Regions from separate parts of the Glutamicibacter sp. NPDC087583 genome, predicted to be linked through region 3. Evidence: riboswitches for the same ligand, from Rfam matches in the RefSeq annotation. Region 3 holds a riboswitch; each other region holds the start of a gene.
The links. Region 3 has a riboswitch for thiamine pyrophosphate ahead of thiM (hydroxyethylthiazole kinase). Riboswitches for the same ligand answer to the same signal wherever they lie in the genome.

Region 1 (4,242 bases), on a different contig from region 3:
CCGTGGTGCTGCCGATCTTCGGCGCCGGGGCAGCCTTCCTGGCCCGCCGCCAGGTCCGCCTGCAGCGCCTGATCACCATCGGCATCCTGTGCCTGACCCTGGTGCTCGAAGCGGGAATGCTCGCCGCCGTATGGGGCGGGGAAAGCTATGCCATCCATATTGGCGGCTGGGAGTCGCCCTTCGGCATCGCCCTGATGGTCGACGGGTTCAGCGCCTTCATGCTGCTGGTCTCCACCGTCGTCTCGCTGGCTGTGCTGCTCTTCGCCACCAGCCAGGGCCTGGCCGACGGGGACGAGCCCGGACCGGTGTCGATATTCCACCCGGCGTACCTGATCCTGCTGGCCGGAGTGTCCAACGCCTTCCTGGCCGCTGACCTTTTCAACTTGTACGTCGGATTCGAAATCCTGCTCACCGCCAGCTACGTGCTGCTGACCTTGGGCGGTACCGCCGAGCGCATCCGCGCCGGTACCACCTATGTGGTGGTTTCCGTGGTTTCCTCGGTGATCTTCCTGATGGCCATCGCGATGACCTATGCGGCCACCGGCACGGTGAACATGGCTGACCTTGCGGTGAAGCTGCCCGAGCTGGGCCAGGGCCCGCAGCTGATCTTGCATGTGCTGCTGCTGATCGCTTTCGGCATCAAGGCCGCGGTCTTCCCGCTGTCCCTGTGGCTGCCGGACTCCTACCCGACCGCACCGGCCCCGGTGACCGCCGTGTTCGCCGGGTTGCTGACCAAGGTGGGCGTCTACGCGATCGTCCGCACCGAAACCCTGCTCTTCCCGGGCGGCTCGGTCAACGCCGGACTGCTGGTGGTGGCCGCGCTGACCATGGTCATCGGTATCCTCGGTGCGCTGGCGCAGACGGACTTCAAGCGCATGCTTTCCTTCACGCTCACCAGCCACATCGGCTACCTGATCTTCGGCGTGGCCGTGGGCGGGCCGCTGGCCATCGCCGCGACCATCTACTACGTGGGCCACCACATCATCGTGCAGACTTCGCTGTTCATGGTGGCGGGACTGATCGAACGCCGTGCCGGTAGCTCGAATGTCACCCGGCTCGGCTCGCTGGCCAAGCTCTCCCCGGCATTGGCCCTGCTCTTCTTCATCCCGGCCATCAATCTGGGCGGCATCCCGCCGTTCTCCGGATTCCTGGGCAAATTCGGGCTATTGCATGCGGCCGCGCAGGATGCCGATCCGCTGACCTGGGTCGTGATCGGCGCCGGATTGCTGACCAGCCTGCTGACCTTGATGGCGATCATCCGCGTGTGGGCCCGTGTGTTCTGGCGCCGTGCCGCTGATGCCGAGGTGCCCAACCAGGACCTGGTGGCCGAAGCGACGCAGGTCGCCGACGAGACGTTGGCCGGCGGCGCGCAGAACCCCCGCTTGGGGTTGAAACTGGCCAAGCAGCTGGAAGCCGACTCCTTGCCGTGGGGCATGCGCTACGCCACCGGTTCGCTGGTGCTTGCGGGCATCGCCCTGACCGTCTTTGCCGGGCCGATCTTCGAATTCTGCCAGCGGGTGGCTGCGGAACTGATCGCCCGCGAACCGTATATCAGCTCGATCTTGCCATTCTGATTGGAGGGATGATGCCGAACAAGAACTTTGAACCGCGTGACCAGCGCATTGACGATGCGCTGGATACCTCCGGTGTGCGCCACCGCGCGACACTCAAGCAGGAATGGCCGCTGCTTCTGCTGCTGCTCTTTGTCTGGGGTGCTCTCTGGCAGGACTTCTCCCTGGGGAACATGGTCTTCGGCGTGATCATCGCGCTGCTGATCGTGAACCTGTTCCCGCTGCCGCCGGTGGTCCTTTCGGGCCGGATCAATGCCTGGTACTGCCTGAAGCTGTTCATCTGGTTCCTCGGACAGGTCTTCGCCGCCAGCGTCCATGTGGCCTGGCTGGCGCTGGTCCGCGGGAAGCGCACCCGCAGCGCGGTCATTGCGGTCCCGCTGCGCACCGACTCGGACCTGATCGTGATGACCGTGGGACACGTGCTCACGCTGATCCCGGGCTCCTTCGTGATCGACGTGGACCGCAGCTCGTCGACGCTGTACCTGCACTACATCGACATCGAGTCGCCTGCGGACGTGGAGAAGGCGCGTGCCGGCATCCGGGACATCGAACGCCGGCTGATCATGGCTATTGGCAGCCGAGACGAGTACGAAGCGATCAAGAGCGAATGCGGACCGAACTTTGATGCGAGGAAGGGGTAACATGCTGGATATCGTCATTTGGATCTGCGGCATCATGCTCGGGCTCGGTGCTGTCGCCTGCCTGGTCCGTGTTGCCAAGGGGCCGTCAATCCTTGACCGGGTGCTGGCCCTGGACGTGATGCTGCTGATCATCTCCGCCGCGCTGTGCCTGGAAATGGTGCTGCACAAGCACACCGACTACTTGCTGTTCGTCGTGGCCGCCTGCATGCTCGGGTTCATCGGTTCGGTGACCGTCTCGCGCTTCGTTTCGGATCAGAGGAACGCCTAATGGAAATCTTCCTCGATGTCCTCGTTGCCGTCCTGCTGATCCTTGGCTGCCTGATGTCATTGATCGCAGGTATCGGCTTGCTGACCTTCCCGGACATGCTCACCCGCATGCATGCAGCGACCAAACCGCAGGTACTCGGCTTCCTGCTGATTTTCGCTGGACTGGCCATTTACCTGCGCAGCTGGGCTGTGGTCCCGGTACTCGTGCTGGCCTGGGGAATGCAGCTATTGACCGCACCGGTTTCGGCCCACATGATTGGCCGTTCCGGCTACCGGACCAAGCACGCTGCCAAGGAAACCCTGTTCTCCGATGAGCTGAGCCACGTGGTCAACAAGGTCAACGGAACACCGCCGACCGGAACCACCCCGGTTTCCAAGACCGGATCGCCAGACGAACAAGATTGAGAAAAAGCGGGAGCCGCCCCTCTGGGCGGCTCCCGCTTTTGGCTCAACGCCGAAGCTTACTTGGTGAACTTGGCAACAACCTTGTTGGCGCTGCGGTCAGCCACGGTCTGCAGGATTGCTGCGACCAGGGCCGAAACGACTGCGAAGCCCAAGGCACGGCGGAAAGAAGCTTCCGCTGCTTCCTCAGTGCCCTTGCGTGGTGCTTTGCTGCCGGTTGCCTTCAACCAAAGGAAATCAACCAGCTTGCCGCCGAGCATGCCAGCGCCAACGGTGATACCGGTAGTGGCAAGTTTCTGCACTTTATCCATTTTTTCCTCGCGATCAAGCTCTTGACATATCGTTCCTCTGCCCAGCATACCTGCGGTATGGTGGGGGAGCAGTAATTATTCCGACAGGGGAGCGTCAGACTTTTAAAAAAGTCGCAAGACGCTGAGAGTGCGATAGATCGCAGACCCTCGAACCTGCCCCGGCTAGTACCGGCGAAGGAAGTCGAGCATCTCGGATGCGGATAGGCGCGGCAGTATGCCCTCATTCCGTCCATCTCCCCTCCTTTCCACAGGAGGACCAGCAATGAACGAAACAGTTTCGAAGCAGCGTACCGGCTGGCGTGTAGTTGATATCGTCGTCGCCTCGGTGATCGCCGTCGCTTCAGGGGTCATTTTCTGGGCGTGGAGTGCCGGCTATGGCCTGTTCTCGCTCGCCTTTGCGGCTTTCCCGCCAGCCACCGCGTTGCTCACCGGCATGTGGCTCTTCCCGGCGGTGCTCGGCGCACTGATCATCCGCAAGCCAGGCGCCGCAATCTACTGCGAGCTGCTGGCCGCTGTGGTTGAAGCGCTGCTCGGCTCGCACTACGGCTTGACCGTACTGATCTCCGGCCTGGTCCAGGGCCTGGGTGCAGAGCTGGTCTTCGCAGCATTCCGCTACCGCAAGTGGAACCTGGGCGTGGCGCTGCTGGCAGGCTTGTTCGCCGGCTTGTTCGCCGGCATTTCCGAGGCCTACATCCTGGCCTACTATGTTGAGTACACCGCCGGAATGAAGATCTTCCACGTGATCGCCACCGGCATTTCCGGCGTAGTCATCGCAGGGCTGCTGTCCTGGTTGGCCACGTGTGGACTGGCGAAGACCGGTGCATTGAGCGCCCTGCCGAGCCGGCGTGCTCACCTGGAAAGCGCAAAATGAGTTCCTTTGCCAATTCCGGCGCAGCCTCGCTGACCCAGCGCGGTGCCGCCATCACCGCAACGGGGTTCGGCTGGCAGCACTCCGAGAGGAAGAATCCTGCCATCTCGGGACTGGACCTTGTGATCCACGCCGGTGAGAAGGTGCTGCTGGTCGGTCCATCGGGCGCCGGCAAGTCAACC
Region 2 (4,242 bases), on a different contig from region 3:
CATCCGCCGCATCGCTTCGGAATACCTGCGCAACCCGCAGGAAGTTGCCGTGAAGTCCAAGCAGTCCACCGGCACCAACATCACCCAGCGCTACCTGCAGGTCATGGGCGCCCACAAGCTGGACGCCATGACCCGCATCCTGGAATCCGAGTCGTTCGAAGGCGTTATCACCTTCGTCCGCACCAAGATGGCTACCGAGGACCTGGCCGACAAGCTGAAGGCCCGCGGCTTCACCGCGGCTGCCATCAACGGCGACATCCCTCAGCAGCAGCGTGAGCGCACCGTTGAGAACCTGCGCTCGGGCAAGATCGACATCCTGGTTGCTACCGACGTGGCAGCTCGTGGTTTGGACGTTGAGCGCATTTCGCACGTTATCAACTTCGACATCCCGCATGACACCGAGTCCTACGTGCACCGCATTGGCCGTACCGGCCGTGCCGGCCGCTCGGGCGACGCGATCCTGTTCATGACCCCGCGCGAGAAGTACTTGCTGCGTGCCATCGAGAAGGCTACCCGCCAGCCGGTGACCCAGATGCAGCTGCCTTCGCTGGATTCGGTCAACGACCGTCGTATCCAGAAGTTCACTGATCGCATCGATAAGACCATCAGCGGCCAGGACTTGACCACCTTCCGCGAAATCGTGGAGAAGTTCGCTTCCGAGCACGAAGACCTGGACCAGCTGGAAATCGCAGCTGCACTGGCTCTGATGGCCCAGGGCGGCCGCCCGCTGCTGATGACCGAACCAGTCATGTCCCCTTCGAAGAAGGCGCGCATGGATCGCCCAGAGCGCGGCGAGCGTGGCGACCGCGGTGACCGTGGCGATCGCGGTCCACGTGCCCGCAAGACCGCTGCCGAGGGCAACGCCATGTACCGTCTGGCCGTTGGCCGCCGCAACCGCGTGCAGCCGGGCTCGATCGTTGGCGCACTGGCCAACGAGGGTGGCTTCGATTCTTCGGAAATCGGCGGCATCGAGATCCGTTCGGACCACACCCTGGTCGAGTTGCCAGCAGAGCTGAGCAAGGACCAGTGGCGTGCACTGTCCAAGACCCGCATCGGCGGCGAGGCCATCGAGCTTGAGCTCGACAATGGCCGCAGCCCACGTCGCGACGACGAAGGCGACCGCGGTGGCTTCCGTGGCGGCCGTGGTGGCGGCTTCGGCGGCGGACGCAGCGGCGGACGTGGCGGTTTCGGTGGCGGACGCAGTGGCGGACGTGGCGGTTTCGGTGGCGGCGGACGCGGCGGCAAGGATCGCTTCAGCGATTCGGGCCGTAGCGGTGGACGTCGCGACTACTAAGCCAGTCGCACGCAGCTGAACAGCATTGAATAACGCCCTTGGGGCAAGCCGAAAGCTTGCCCCAAGGGCGTTTTTCGTGCGCCGCAGGCTATTTACGGAGCAGGAGTTCCCACCGGGATCCCGTCCCCGAGATAGACCGTGCCGCCGCTTTCAAGGAACTGCCTGCTTTTCTGCGCCATCCCGGCCAATGCGGCCTGCGCCTCGGCCGAGCCGTACTCGTCGCGGATATCCTGGGAGATGCGCATGGAGCAGAACTTCGGCCCGCACATGGAGCAGAAGTGGGCGGTCTTGGCCGGCTCGGCCGGCAAGGTCTCATCATGGAATTCCTGTGCGGTGACCGGGTCAAGGGACAACGCGAACTGGTCATTCCAGCGGAATTCGAAGCGCGCCTTGCTCAGCGCATCATCCCGCGCTGTGGCACCCGGGTGGCCCTTGGCCAGATCGGCGGCGTGCGCAGCGATCTTGTAGGTGATCACCCCGGTCTTCACATCATCCCGGTTGGGCAGTCCCAGATGCTCCTTGGGGGTGACGTAGCAGAGCATCGCGGTCCCGTACCGTGCGATCTCCGTGGCGCCAATGGCGCTGGTGATGTGGTCGTAGCCCGGGGCGATGTCGGTGACCAGCGGGCCCAGGGTATAGAACGGCGCCCCGTCGCACAGCTGCTGCTGGCGTTCCACATTCTCGCGCACCAGATGGAACGGGATATGCCCCGGGCCTTCGACCATCACCTGCACATCGTACTTCCAGGCGCGCTTGGTCAGCTCGGCCAGGGTGTCCAGCTCGGCGAACTGGGCGGCGTCGTTCGCATCTGCGATGGAGCCCGGGCGCAGCCCGTCGCCCAGCGAGAAGGCCACGTCGTACTGCGCGAAGATCTCGCACAGCTGATCGAAGTGGGTGTACAGGAAATTCTCCTGGTGGTGCGCCAAGCACCAGCCGGCCATGATGGACCCGCCACGCGAGACCATGCCGGTGACCCGGTTGGCGGTCAGCGGGATGTAGCGCAGCAGCACCCCGGCGTGGATGGTCATGTAGTCCACGCCCTGCTCGCACTGCTCAATGACGGTGTCGCGGAAGATCTCCCAGGTCAGTTCGTTGGCTTCGCCGTTGACCTTCTCCAACGCCTGGTAGATCGGCACGGTGCCGATGGGGACCGGGGAGTTGCGGATGATCCACTCGCGGGTGGTGTGGATGTCATCTCCGGTGGACAGGTCCATTACCGTGTCCGCGCCCCATTTGGCCGCCCACTGGAGCTTGGAGACTTCTTCTGCGATGGAGCTGGTCACCGCCGAGTTGCCGATATTCGCATTGATCTTGACCAGGAACGCCTTGCCGATGATCATCGGCTCGGATTCCGGGTGGTTGATGTTCGCCGGGATGATGGCTCGCCCGGCCGCGAGCTCGCTGCGCACCAGCTCGACATCGCATTCCTCGCGCAGGGCCACATAGCGCATTTCCGGGGTGATGATCCCGGCACGCGCATAGTGCATCTGCGTCACGCGGGCTCCGCCAACGGCCCGCAGTGGCGGGGCTGAGCGTCCGGCCCATTCCGCGCTGGCCGTGCCGCGGCGGACCGCTGAGCGTCCGTCGTCGTGCAGGTTGCGTTCGCGGCCTGCATAGGTTTCCACGTCCCCGCGTTCCAGGATCCACCGCTCGCGGAAGGGTTGCAGGCCTTGGGTGGGCTCGCTTCCCGGTCCGCTGGTGCGATATACCGCCAGCGGCTCGTTGGGCTGTCCATTGGGGGAGTCTGCCAATTGGATCTGCGTGACGGGAACAGAAATTCCCGCAGATTCACGGTAGGCAAGGGTGTGGGCAGGGTGCTGTTCAATTTGTTCCACTGGGGAAACTCACTTCCTTCGCCGGCATTACCCGGACAGGTTCAACGGTCGCGGACGGCGATAGCCCGATCTCAGCCCTTGCCAGGGCACCCGTGTGGTCGCGAACAACTTAGCACGCTTGCGAGGAGAAAACGCAAACCCAGTGGTCAGGGCCTGACATCAAGGAAGTGGGAAGGGCCGGCTGTGGCGGGCCAGGATGCTTTTCATTGGCCGGAGACTCTTGCCGGGGGCACCTGGAATCCGGGGCGCAAGACGCGGCCGATAGCCGGTGCTGCAGCTTGGGGTGCGCCTTGGGCCATGCTCGCAGTGGCTACACGGCATCTGCGGGATAAACGAAAAGAGAGGCAATCTGGAACCAGATTGCCTCTCTTATTTCGAGCCCCCTGCCGGAATCGATCCGGCGACCTCGTTCTTACCAAGAACGCGCTCTACCACTGAGCTAAGGGGGCAACAGGTAAATACTTTACACAGGTTTTTGAGGTTTGCAAAATCCGTCGGGAATTTGTTGCTGAGGTCACAATATTCCTACTCAAGACCGGAATGGGCGGCAAGGAGCTGTTGCCTTCCTGGCGGTTTCCAGCACCCCGGTTCACGGCCCGGGATCCAGCTGCCGGGCACCGGAGCCGTGCCTGGGCGCCTAGGTGGATCGGGTGTTGCCCAAGTGCCGCTCGGTCAGGGGTTCTGGAGTGGGAAAGGGTGTCAGCGTTCCGAAGTTCCAAGCGGGGTAATTCGATGCTTGGCCACCGGGGATGATCCGCGGGATTCTATCCTGCGCGTCATGGCAAATCCCCGATTGACCGCGAGGAGCACTCTCGTGAGCATCGTCACCAGGGCACTTTTTGTCCCACCCTTCGTCCCCGGGGTAGCGAGTAAGAGGATAAATAGCCATTGACTAGTGGTTTTACAGAATTCTCCTGGTCTTTTCCGGGGTGATCCGCCGATTTTTCTTTGCCGGGAAATCCGTGTAGAGTATTTACTCGTTGCCCCCTTAGCTCAGTGGTAGAGCGCGTTCTTGGTAAGAACGAGGTCGCCGGATCGATTCCGGCAGGGGGCTCTGAGTGAGAAGCATTCTTGGCTTCTACTGGATTGCTTCTCACTTGTGGCGGCGTAGCT
Region 3 (4,242 bases):
TCGTCCCAGGAAGGGGCCACAGGCTCGCGCAGCAAGCTGGCCAGCTCCAGCAGGTTCGGGGTAATCACCGTGGCGCGATCCAGTAGCGAATCAAGGGCGGATTCGTCGTCGAGCAGGCGATCCCCGCTGGTCGCCACCATGACCGGGTCCAGCACGACGGGGGCGTCAACAGTTTCCAGCCAGCTGGTGACTGCGCGGATCACCTCGGCGTTGGCCAGCATCCCGATCTTGATCGCATCGATGCGGATATCTGTACTCACGGCTTCGAGCTGCGCGAGGACGAAATCGCCGCTGATCGCCTGAACTCCGGATACCCCATGGGTGTTTTGCGCAGTCAAAGCGGTGATCACGCACATTCCGTAGCCGCCGTTGGCGGCAATGGCCTTCAGATCCGCTTGGATTCCGGCGCCGCCGGAAGGATCGGAGCCTGCGATGGATAGGATGTTCATTTCGAGGCCTCCCAGGCTGCGACCAGCTGCGCGCTGGCAAGTTGCGGATCTTCGGCGTTGCAGATGGCGCGGACCACGGCCAGGCCTGCGCCGCCGCCGGCGCGGATCGCGGCGGCATCGTCTTGGGTAATTGCGCCGATCGCTACGCAGGGCAGCTTGGCCAAGGCAGCGGCTCGCGCAAAGCCGTCCAGCCCCAGGGGAGCAGGATGGTCTTTTTTCGTCGGAGTGGCGCGGATGGCTCCTACACCGAGGTAGTCGATCACCGAGGCGTCCTTGTTCGCCTGGGCCAATTGCTCATCGCTGGAAGCACTCAAGCCGATGATGCCCTCGCCGATGATCTGGCGAGCCAACTGTACCGGCACATCTTTTTGCCCGATATGGATGCCGTTCACTGCTGCGCCAGCAGCCCGTGACGCGAGGTAGACGTCAATGCGGTCATTGATCAGCAACTGGGCTTTGCCCTCGGTGAGCTTGGCAGCCGCGCAGGCCAGCTCGAAGAATTCCCGGGCGCTTTCATCCTTGGCGCGCAGCTGGATCCACCCGATCCCTCCGGCGACGGCGCCCTCGATAACTTCCAGGGTGCTGCGTGGGGTGCAGCTGGCAGTGTTGGCTACTAGATAAGCGCCGTAATTATGCATGGTTCAATTCCTCGTACTTCAAAGTCTTCAGTTCCCCGGGATCGGCAGCCGACAGCGCATCAAGGAAGGCAACTGCGAAGCTGCCCGGACCGGAGCTGCCAGCCAGGGCCTTTTCCGCGGCCAGGCCATAGAAACCGTGGGCTGCGATGGTGGCCTCGAACGGGTCATCGTGGACCGCAACCATCCCGGCGCAGACCGCGCCCAAGGCGCAGCCGCCACCTGTCATCCGGGTCAAGCCAATTCCGTTGGTATGCACCAAGACGGTACGCGCGGCGTCGATGATGGCGTCAGCCTGGCCGGAAATGGCCACTACGCAGTCGTGTTCCGTGGCCAGTTCGCGTCCCGCCGCCAAGGCGGCAGAAACCTCATCCAAGGCATCGACACCGCGCGAAGCAGATTGCCGGCCGGCCAGGGCCAGGATTTCCGAGGCGTTGCCGCGAATCAGGGTCGGGCGTTGCCGGACAATGCGCCGGGCAAACTCCGTGCGCACCGGAAGCGCTCCCACTGCCACTGGATCCAGGACCCAGGGGGTGCCTGCAGCGCTCGCCGACTGCACAGCTTCTTCCATGGCGGTCAGCTGTTCAGTGCTTGGAGTTCCCAAATTCACCAATACGGCTGAAGCTGCCTTCGCGAATGGGCCGGCCTCTCCGGGCAGATCCGTCATGGCCGGGGAAGCCCCGGATGCCAGCAAGACATTGGCGGTGAAATTGGATACGACGGTATTGGTCAGGCAAAAAACCAAAGGTGATTGTTGCCGGTATTTTTGGGCAACTGCATGCAAAGCCATGCGACATCCCTCCGCTAGCGTGAACTAGATCAGGTTCTACGGGTCTTATCTCAGTCGGTTGATCCGACACCCCGTGTCACTGCCATAGAGCGTACGCACAACCGGTTCCGAGGACAAGTTACTTACGCTCGCGCCGCGCCACCAAGGCCTTGAGCGTGGCCGCATCCACCTTCTGCGCGGCCGCCAACGCCCAGAGGTGATCCACGGCGGCCAGGAGATCTTCACTGGTATCCACCGGCTGCGGCCGCTCGTTGACCACTGTGCCGGCACGGCGCCGGGAGGTGATCAGCTCTTCGGCTTCCAGCTCCTTGTAGGCGCGCGCCACTGTACCGGCAGCGACGCCGAGGTCCGTGGCCAGCGCACGCACAGTAGGCAGCTTGCTTCCCGAGGGCAGATCGCCCAAGGAGATCAGTGAAGCAATCTGCGAGCGGATCTGCTCATAGGGCGGGGTAGCTGCTTGGAGGTCAACACTGATCTGCGTGCTCATGAAGTAGCTGCCGGCTGATGTTCCCGCACGAAGGCGCTACCGGGGCGCTCTAGGAAAATGACTGCTGGGACAACGAAGATAAGCAATGCAAAGAGTCCCAGCCCGGCCGGGAATCCGTAGCCAATGAGCAGCATGGCTACCACTGCACTGGTGTTAACACGCATTGAACGCAGTTCCAGGACCTTGCGGTACCAGATTTCTTCGGCCGACGAGACAGCCCAGGGAATAATTGCCCGGCGGGAGAACCAGACGAATCCAAGATGGGTTGCCAGCAACAGCAGGATCAATCCTGCAACCATTGTCTTGCCTGGAGGCACGAAGCCCCACAAATAGTCCAGCGGCGGATCGAGCAGAAAATAGGTGCTGGTGGCAAACAGCAAGCCAGCGGCGATGTAGGACCACAAGGGCAGGGGCGCGTGGTACTTGGGTGCTGCAGACGCCTGCCGGGCCACCGTGCTGACGTAGCTGAGATAAAGCGCATTGAGAACGGCATAGCTCAAAGCCGCACCGGCAAAGATCATTAAGATCCACGTAGTTCGCTCATTGGTAGGCATCTGGAGCTCGTCATCCAGTGGCAAGAATGACCAGCCGATTGCAACGCTGAGCAAGGTGAGTGCTGCAGTTACGTATTGCAAGGTGAATAGTTGATCACGCAAACGCGAGAAGGCGGTCCGTTCCCTGGTGGTGGATTGAGCTGAGAATGTAGAGCGCGGTCCCCAGAAGAGCAACGTGAGGGCGACCGCAAGGGCGCCATAGCTAACGAACTCGTACTGTCCATCCGGCGAATTAGCCTGCGAGTAATTGACCACCGACACGGTGAAGGCCAGCAAGACGATGCCGATATTGCGCATCAAGCGGTTGAGCCAGACTGTGCGCAACGCTTGGTTGTCTTCGGCCGAGATGCCGGCCAAGGCAGGTCTTTTCAGGATAACTACGGTAATCACAGCCGCGGCCACGATGATCCCTGCCAGGGCCACGATGAATACCGGGAGCATCTGTGTGCCCGGCAACCGCCCATCATACGGACCCTCCGACGTGTATGAATAGATGCCGTCAAAATCAAAGGTCGTGAATTCCGAGGCCGGAACGCCAACGAGCCCTTCGACTTTGGACGCCGGCCACAGGGAGCCGACCGCGATCAGCAGCAAAAGCCCAACGAAAGCCCCTAGGGCCTTGGGAAACGGAGTTGTCAGGCTGCGGGCCTCTAATGAAGCGGTGCGCACTGGCTGGAGTTCCTTGGGCCAAGTGAACAAGCCGATGAGGTAAACCAGAAGAACCCAGATCCCCGGAGTGAGTGCTTCAGCGAGAGCCGAACCTGAATTGGGCTCGGTCATTGAAACGCGCCAGGTCTCAGACAAATCCCATGAGGTTGAAGCAAAGAATGCGATCAATGCGCACCAGAACGAGTGGGATCGGGCCCGGTCGATAGCTGGTGTTCCACGCCTGTGCGCCACCGAACGCAACCAAACGCAGATGATTGCGGCAACGAAAGCGATGGATATGGCGCTCGCCGAGAACTGGTTCATGGAAATCAATGTATCAACTATTTGATACATATTGAATCCTCTGGCGAATTAAACGATGAAAAATAGTCCCAGTGACGTACGCTCAAATCATGGGTCTGTTTACTTCCACTCCGTTGCCCGAACCGGTCGGTGATTCCGCACCTCCGGTGGACGAGCATCCATCGCGCATAGCAACAGTTCTGAGTCATTTGCGGCGTTCTGCGGACACGCGGATCACGCATCCGCGACGCTTCCGCCTGCAGCAGCTCAAGGCACTGGAGAAGATGCTGGAAGAGCATCTGGAAGACTTCGTCCAGGCCTTGGCTGAGGACTTGGGCAAGAGTGCCACCGAAGCCAAATTCTCCGAAATCGACGT
Region 4 (4,242 bases), on a different contig from region 3:
TCATTGGTATAGGCGAAGACCTGGAACCCGTCGGCCACTAGTTGCTCGGTGGCCGCATGCAGTTCCAGCGGGTCCGGCAGCAGCGTGTGCTCATCGGCAATGACTTCGAGCTTGATCCAATTGGTTTCCAGAGCTTCACGGGCCAGGTGCGCGGTGAGGATCGCATCGCGGGCGGTGAAGCATCCAGCGGTGTTGGGCAGCGCAATCACGTTGTTGCGCTGCAGCAGTTCATACACGTTGCCTGCGCCGGCCGCCGAAAAGTGGCGGATGGCCACGGTGGTCAGCTCCGTTCCGGAGGCCTGCAGGGCGCTTTCCAGGGAGGTCAGCGAACTCGCTCCCCCGGTGCCGAGGATCAAGCGCGAGGACAAGGTGCGTCCGGCGATCTGGAATGGGTCGCTGTGGATGTCCAGCTCGGTGATGTTGCGCGTTTCCATGCCTAGCCTCCCTGGGCCGCGGTAACGAGTTCAATGCTGTGCCCTTCGGCCAGCAGGTAGCTATTCCAGGCGCTGCGTGGAACGACAGCGCCATTGACGGCGGCGGCAACTCCGAGCTTGCTGCCGTCAGCGGCCACCGAGTTGGCGTCCAGTTCCTTGCCGATTTGCGTGCTGATGAATTCGCGAAGGGTGGTTCCTTCGTCCAGGTTCAGTTGCCGTGAATTGAAATTAATGCCGATGCTTGTCATGGTTGCTGCTCCGTTCGGTGAGCGGTCTAGGTTGCGTTGGCAAAGCGGTGGGGATCCACAGCCTGGTGCAAGGGGTGGGATTGGTGGCCGTGGGCGAGATCCGCAGTGAGCGTTGCGCCCAGCGGAGCCAGCAGCACGCCGTGCCGGGAGTACCCGGTGCAGAGCAGCAGCCCTGGATCAAGGCGTCCAAGCAGCGGCCGGTCATCTGGCGTGGCGGGACGTGCCCGGGCCGTTGCCTCGTTCAGCGTGTAGTCGCTGATGCCGGGGACCAGCTTTCTCGCGTTGTCCAGCAGCAGGTGCATCGCGCCAATGTTCACCGCTTGTTGCCGGTCTTCACGGACGCTGGCGCCAAGGACGAGGCTGCCGTCCCTTCTCGGCACCAGATACACCTGTTCCCGGTGCACGAGGCCGCGGATGGTGCGGGTGATGAGCGGCGGGCCTGCTGGTCCCTGGATCCGGAGGATGTCCCCGTAGACCGGGCGCAGCGGAAGTTCGTTCAAGCCATCGAGGGTGCCAAGACCGGTGGCCACGATGGTCTGCTCCGCTTCGAGGATTCGGCCCGATGCGGTCCGCACAGCGGTGGTCCGCTTCCCGTCGGTCACCAGTGCCTGCGCCCGTTCCTCGACCAGGTGCGGACGCAGATGCTCCAACAGGATCTTGACGATGGATCGAGGGTCGACCTGGTGGTCATCTTGGCACAGGACCGCGCCAGCAATATTGGCGGCCAAGGCTGGTTCGAGCTTGCGGGCTTGGCTGGGCAGCAGCTTTTGCGCTGACAGGCCGAGGGATATCTGCAGTTCGGCCAGCTCGTGCAGGGCTTCGCGGTCCGCAGGCTCTGCGGCGACAACGAGCGTGGAGTTCTGCAAGTAGTCCGGGCGTTGCCCGGTGGCCGATGCGATGCGCTCGATGAACTGCGGATAGGCGGCATTCGAGGCGGCAAGCAGCTGGTGCAACGGGCCATTGCCCCAGACCGTTTCAGCTGCCGGGGCCAGCATTCCTGCTGCCGCGTAGCTTGCACCTTGGCCGGGTGCCGGATCGATGAGGGTGACGGTGTGTGCGCGTGATTCCAGCTCGAACGCGACGGCCAGGCCGATTATCCCGGCGCCAACAATGTTGACATGCACAAGGGCACGCTTCCTTCCTACGGCGGCATGACCCGCATCAGGTGTAGCGGTCGGCTCGGTGCCCTCTCAGCCTGGTCGATTCAGGCTCCCGCGGATTACAGCGATTATAAGCATGATGCAGCTCATAAAGTCGAACTTCATTGAACGCAGTTCCGTCATCTTCTGTGATGTACTTGCTGACATGGCATTCCATGACTTCCCTATCGTGCTTCCCCAAGGTTCTGCGCTATCCAGCACCATCATCTCGTTGGAGCAAGAACTCTTGGAATCCAGCCAACGCCATAGCCAGGAGCAATTGCAGCGGCGCTTGCATCCTCGGTTCGCCGAGGTGGGAGCCAGCGGGCGAGTCTATGATCGCGAGGCCATCATTGCCCAGCTGGCCCGGGAGCCGGCACGGGATGCCGGGGCGTTGAAAGTCGAAAGCCCGGTGGCTCTCCAGCTTTCAGACCAGCTGGTGCTGCTGCGCTGGAAGCTGCTCGCCGGTTCCCCCAGCGAACGCAGTTCACTGTGGATCCATGAGCAGGGCCGCTGGCAGCTGCTCTTCCACCAGGGCACGGCCGCCGCTCATCCGCAGCCATCTGCAGGACCGGAGGAAGCCGTGCATGCCGGCGGTGAATTCTCGGTGCGCCGGCTGCGCCTTTCGGATGCCGAAGCGGTCTACGAGGCATTTTCCTCGAACCCCGACATGTTGCGCCAAGGCGACGCCGATTCCCCGCAAAAGGCTGAGTCGTATGTGCGCGCACTGCTGGAGGCCGGGGAACGCCAGCAGGCGTTGGCCGTCGCATATCGGGATCGGCTGGTGGGACTGGTGTGCGGTACGGTAGACCCGGCCAATCGGAACGCGTGGATTTGGTATTGGATGAACCAGAATTACCGGGGCCGGTCGCTGGCCACCCGCGCCGTGGCAACCTTAGTGGATTACCTGTTCGACGAGCTGGGACTGTACCGCTTGGAGCTGGGCTTGCGGGCAAATAATCCCGGGTCGAAGCATGTGGCAGAAAGCAACGCCTTCCTGCACGAAGGTGTCGAACGGGGCAAATTCCTGGTTGCCGGAGAACGCATCGATGTGCACACCTACGCACGGTTGCGTACCGATGGCGGCTCTGCGGTCATGCCCTTGCCGTGGGGCACGCAGCAGTAGCTTGGCGGGCATCAAAAAAGTCGCGGAATCCGGTCTTGGATTCCGCGACTTCTTATCTGTCCCTCAGGTTTTGTGATGCGTGGTTAGATGCCTGGGCTCGATGCCGGTGGCGTCGAGTCCGGGCCATTGGTGGTCTGTTGGGCCTCCATCTTTTTCAGCGTGCGGGCCGCAGCATCACGACCGCCGAGGCCAAAGGCCAGAGCCGCTGCCAATGCTGCGCCAATGACGATTGCGCCGAAGGCCATGTTGATGATCGAATCGGCGATACCCATGTACTTCAGGCCCATCGCCACGAACAGCGCAATTGCCGTGTAGCGGATGATCTTCGAAGCAGTAGTGTCACCCAAGAAGCGGCCAATGACGTTGGCGATGACGAAACCTGCGGCGATAATTGCTGCGCCGAAGAGGATCTTGCCGCCCAAGGCCAGGATCTCATTGAGGATATTGGTGATCGCTGGGAAGTTCAGCATCTGGGCCGCCATCACACCGAAGAACAGCACGATAGCAATCTTGACGATGCCAGCGATGATTCCCGAAGCGCTCTTGCCCTCGGGAACTACGCCCCACTGGGCAACAACAGTGTCGGTACCCACGCCGTGGAGGGTGGATTCAAGTAGCTGCCCGACGAACTTGGCAATCAGGATACCCACGGCCAAGAGCGCCAAGGCCATGATGACCTGCGGGATTGCGGTGAAGACCAGCTGCAGCATCTGCTGGGCAGGTACCGAAATTGCCGCGATGCCCAGAACCTGCAGGGCTGAAATTGCGACGACTAGCAGGATCAAGGCGAAGACGATGTTGGCAATGATGTCAACGATCTTCGCTTGGGATTCGCGAGACTGAACTTCATCTACTGGTTCGTTGCCTGGGGTGACCTTGCGGACCAGTCCGCTAAAATCGACAGTTCCCAAACCGGTCCTCAGCAGCTGGCGAACAATATTCGCGATGACGTAGCCAATGAAGAAGATGAAGCCCGCACCGATGAGGTTGGGGATGAAGGCCATGACGCCGCCGAGCATGCCCTGCACCGGCGATAGCACTTCGGATAGAGCGAAGACTTGCAGGATTGCCACGAGGCCGAAGAGCCAGACAATCAACCCCGCGACCTTGCCCAGGGATTGGCCTATTTGTTCTCCGTCATTGCCCTGCTTTTGCAGGAACTTCACCCTGTTCACCAGTTTGGCGGCAGCCCAACGAACTATGCGTGCAACTAGCCACGTAATGATGAGGATGATTAGCGCGATGCCAACCTTTTGTAGCATCGACGCCCAGTCGATATTGCCTAAAACGTTCTC

Region 1: it holds a riboswitch for thiamine pyrophosphate, as region 3 does, so the genes downstream of both, ACIOU9_RS00565 (ECF transporter S component) here and thiM (hydroxyethylthiazole kinase) in region 3, are expected to answer to the same signal.
Region 2: it holds a riboswitch for thiamine pyrophosphate, as region 3 does, so the genes downstream of both, thiC (phosphomethylpyrimidine synthase ThiC) here and thiM (hydroxyethylthiazole kinase) in region 3, are expected to answer to the same signal.
Region 4: it holds a riboswitch for thiamine pyrophosphate, as region 3 does, so the genes downstream of both, thiO (glycine oxidase ThiO) here and thiM (hydroxyethylthiazole kinase) in region 3, are expected to answer to the same signal.

The regions. Positions count from the first base shown of each region.
Region 1 covers NZ_JBIUWY010000001.1:114,524-118,765, forward strand. The annotation lists gene ACIOU9_RS00540 (Na+/H+ antiporter subunit D) at 1-1,574, shown strand, start outside; gene ACIOU9_RS00545 (Na+/H+ antiporter subunit E) at 1,583-2,212, shown strand; gene ACIOU9_RS00550 (monovalent cation/H+ antiporter complex subunit F) at 2,214-2,480, shown strand; gene mnhG (monovalent cation/H(+) antiporter subunit G) at 2,480-2,884, shown strand; gene ACIOU9_RS00560 (DUF4235 domain-containing protein) at 2,941-3,183, opposite strand; TPP riboswitch at 3,268-3,389, shown strand; gene ACIOU9_RS00565 (ECF transporter S component) at 3,455-4,063, shown strand; gene ACIOU9_RS00570 (ATP-binding cassette domain-containing protein) at 4,060-4,242, shown strand, end outside.
Region 2 covers NZ_JBIUWY010000001.1:265,324-269,565, forward strand. The annotation lists gene ACIOU9_RS01260 (DEAD/DEAH box helicase) at 1-1,294, shown strand, start outside; gene thiC (phosphomethylpyrimidine synthase ThiC) at 1,387-3,129, opposite strand; TPP riboswitch at 3,126-3,233, opposite strand; tRNA gene ACIOU9_RS01270 (tRNA-Thr) at 3,507-3,578, opposite strand; tRNA gene ACIOU9_RS01275 (tRNA-Thr) at 4,112-4,183, shown strand; tRNA gene ACIOU9_RS01280 (tRNA-Met) at 4,231-4,242, shown strand, end outside.
Region 3 covers NZ_JBIUWY010000004.1:30,200-34,441, reverse strand. The annotation lists gene thiD (bifunctional hydroxymethylpyrimidine kinase/phosphomethylpyrimidine kinase) at 1-449, opposite strand, end outside; gene thiE (thiamine phosphate synthase) at 446-1,087, opposite strand; gene thiM (hydroxyethylthiazole kinase) at 1,080-1,874, opposite strand; TPP riboswitch at 1,864-1,958, opposite strand; gene ACIOU9_RS11630 (GntR family transcriptional regulator) at 1,993-2,361, opposite strand; gene ACIOU9_RS11625 (hypothetical protein) at 2,358-3,695, opposite strand; gene ACIOU9_RS11620 (hypothetical protein) at 3,682-3,912, shown strand; gene ACIOU9_RS11615 (aldehyde dehydrogenase family protein) at 3,977-4,242, shown strand, end outside.
Region 4 covers NZ_JBIUWY010000001.1:448,692-452,933, reverse strand. The annotation lists gene ACIOU9_RS02240 (thiazole synthase) at 1-434, opposite strand, end outside; gene thiS (sulfur carrier protein ThiS) at 437-682, opposite strand; gene thiO (glycine oxidase ThiO) at 709-1,806, opposite strand; TPP riboswitch at 1,804-1,908, opposite strand; gene ACIOU9_RS02225 (GNAT family N-acetyltransferase) at 1,988-2,947, shown strand; gene ACIOU9_RS02220 (mechanosensitive ion channel) at 3,031-4,242, opposite strand, start outside.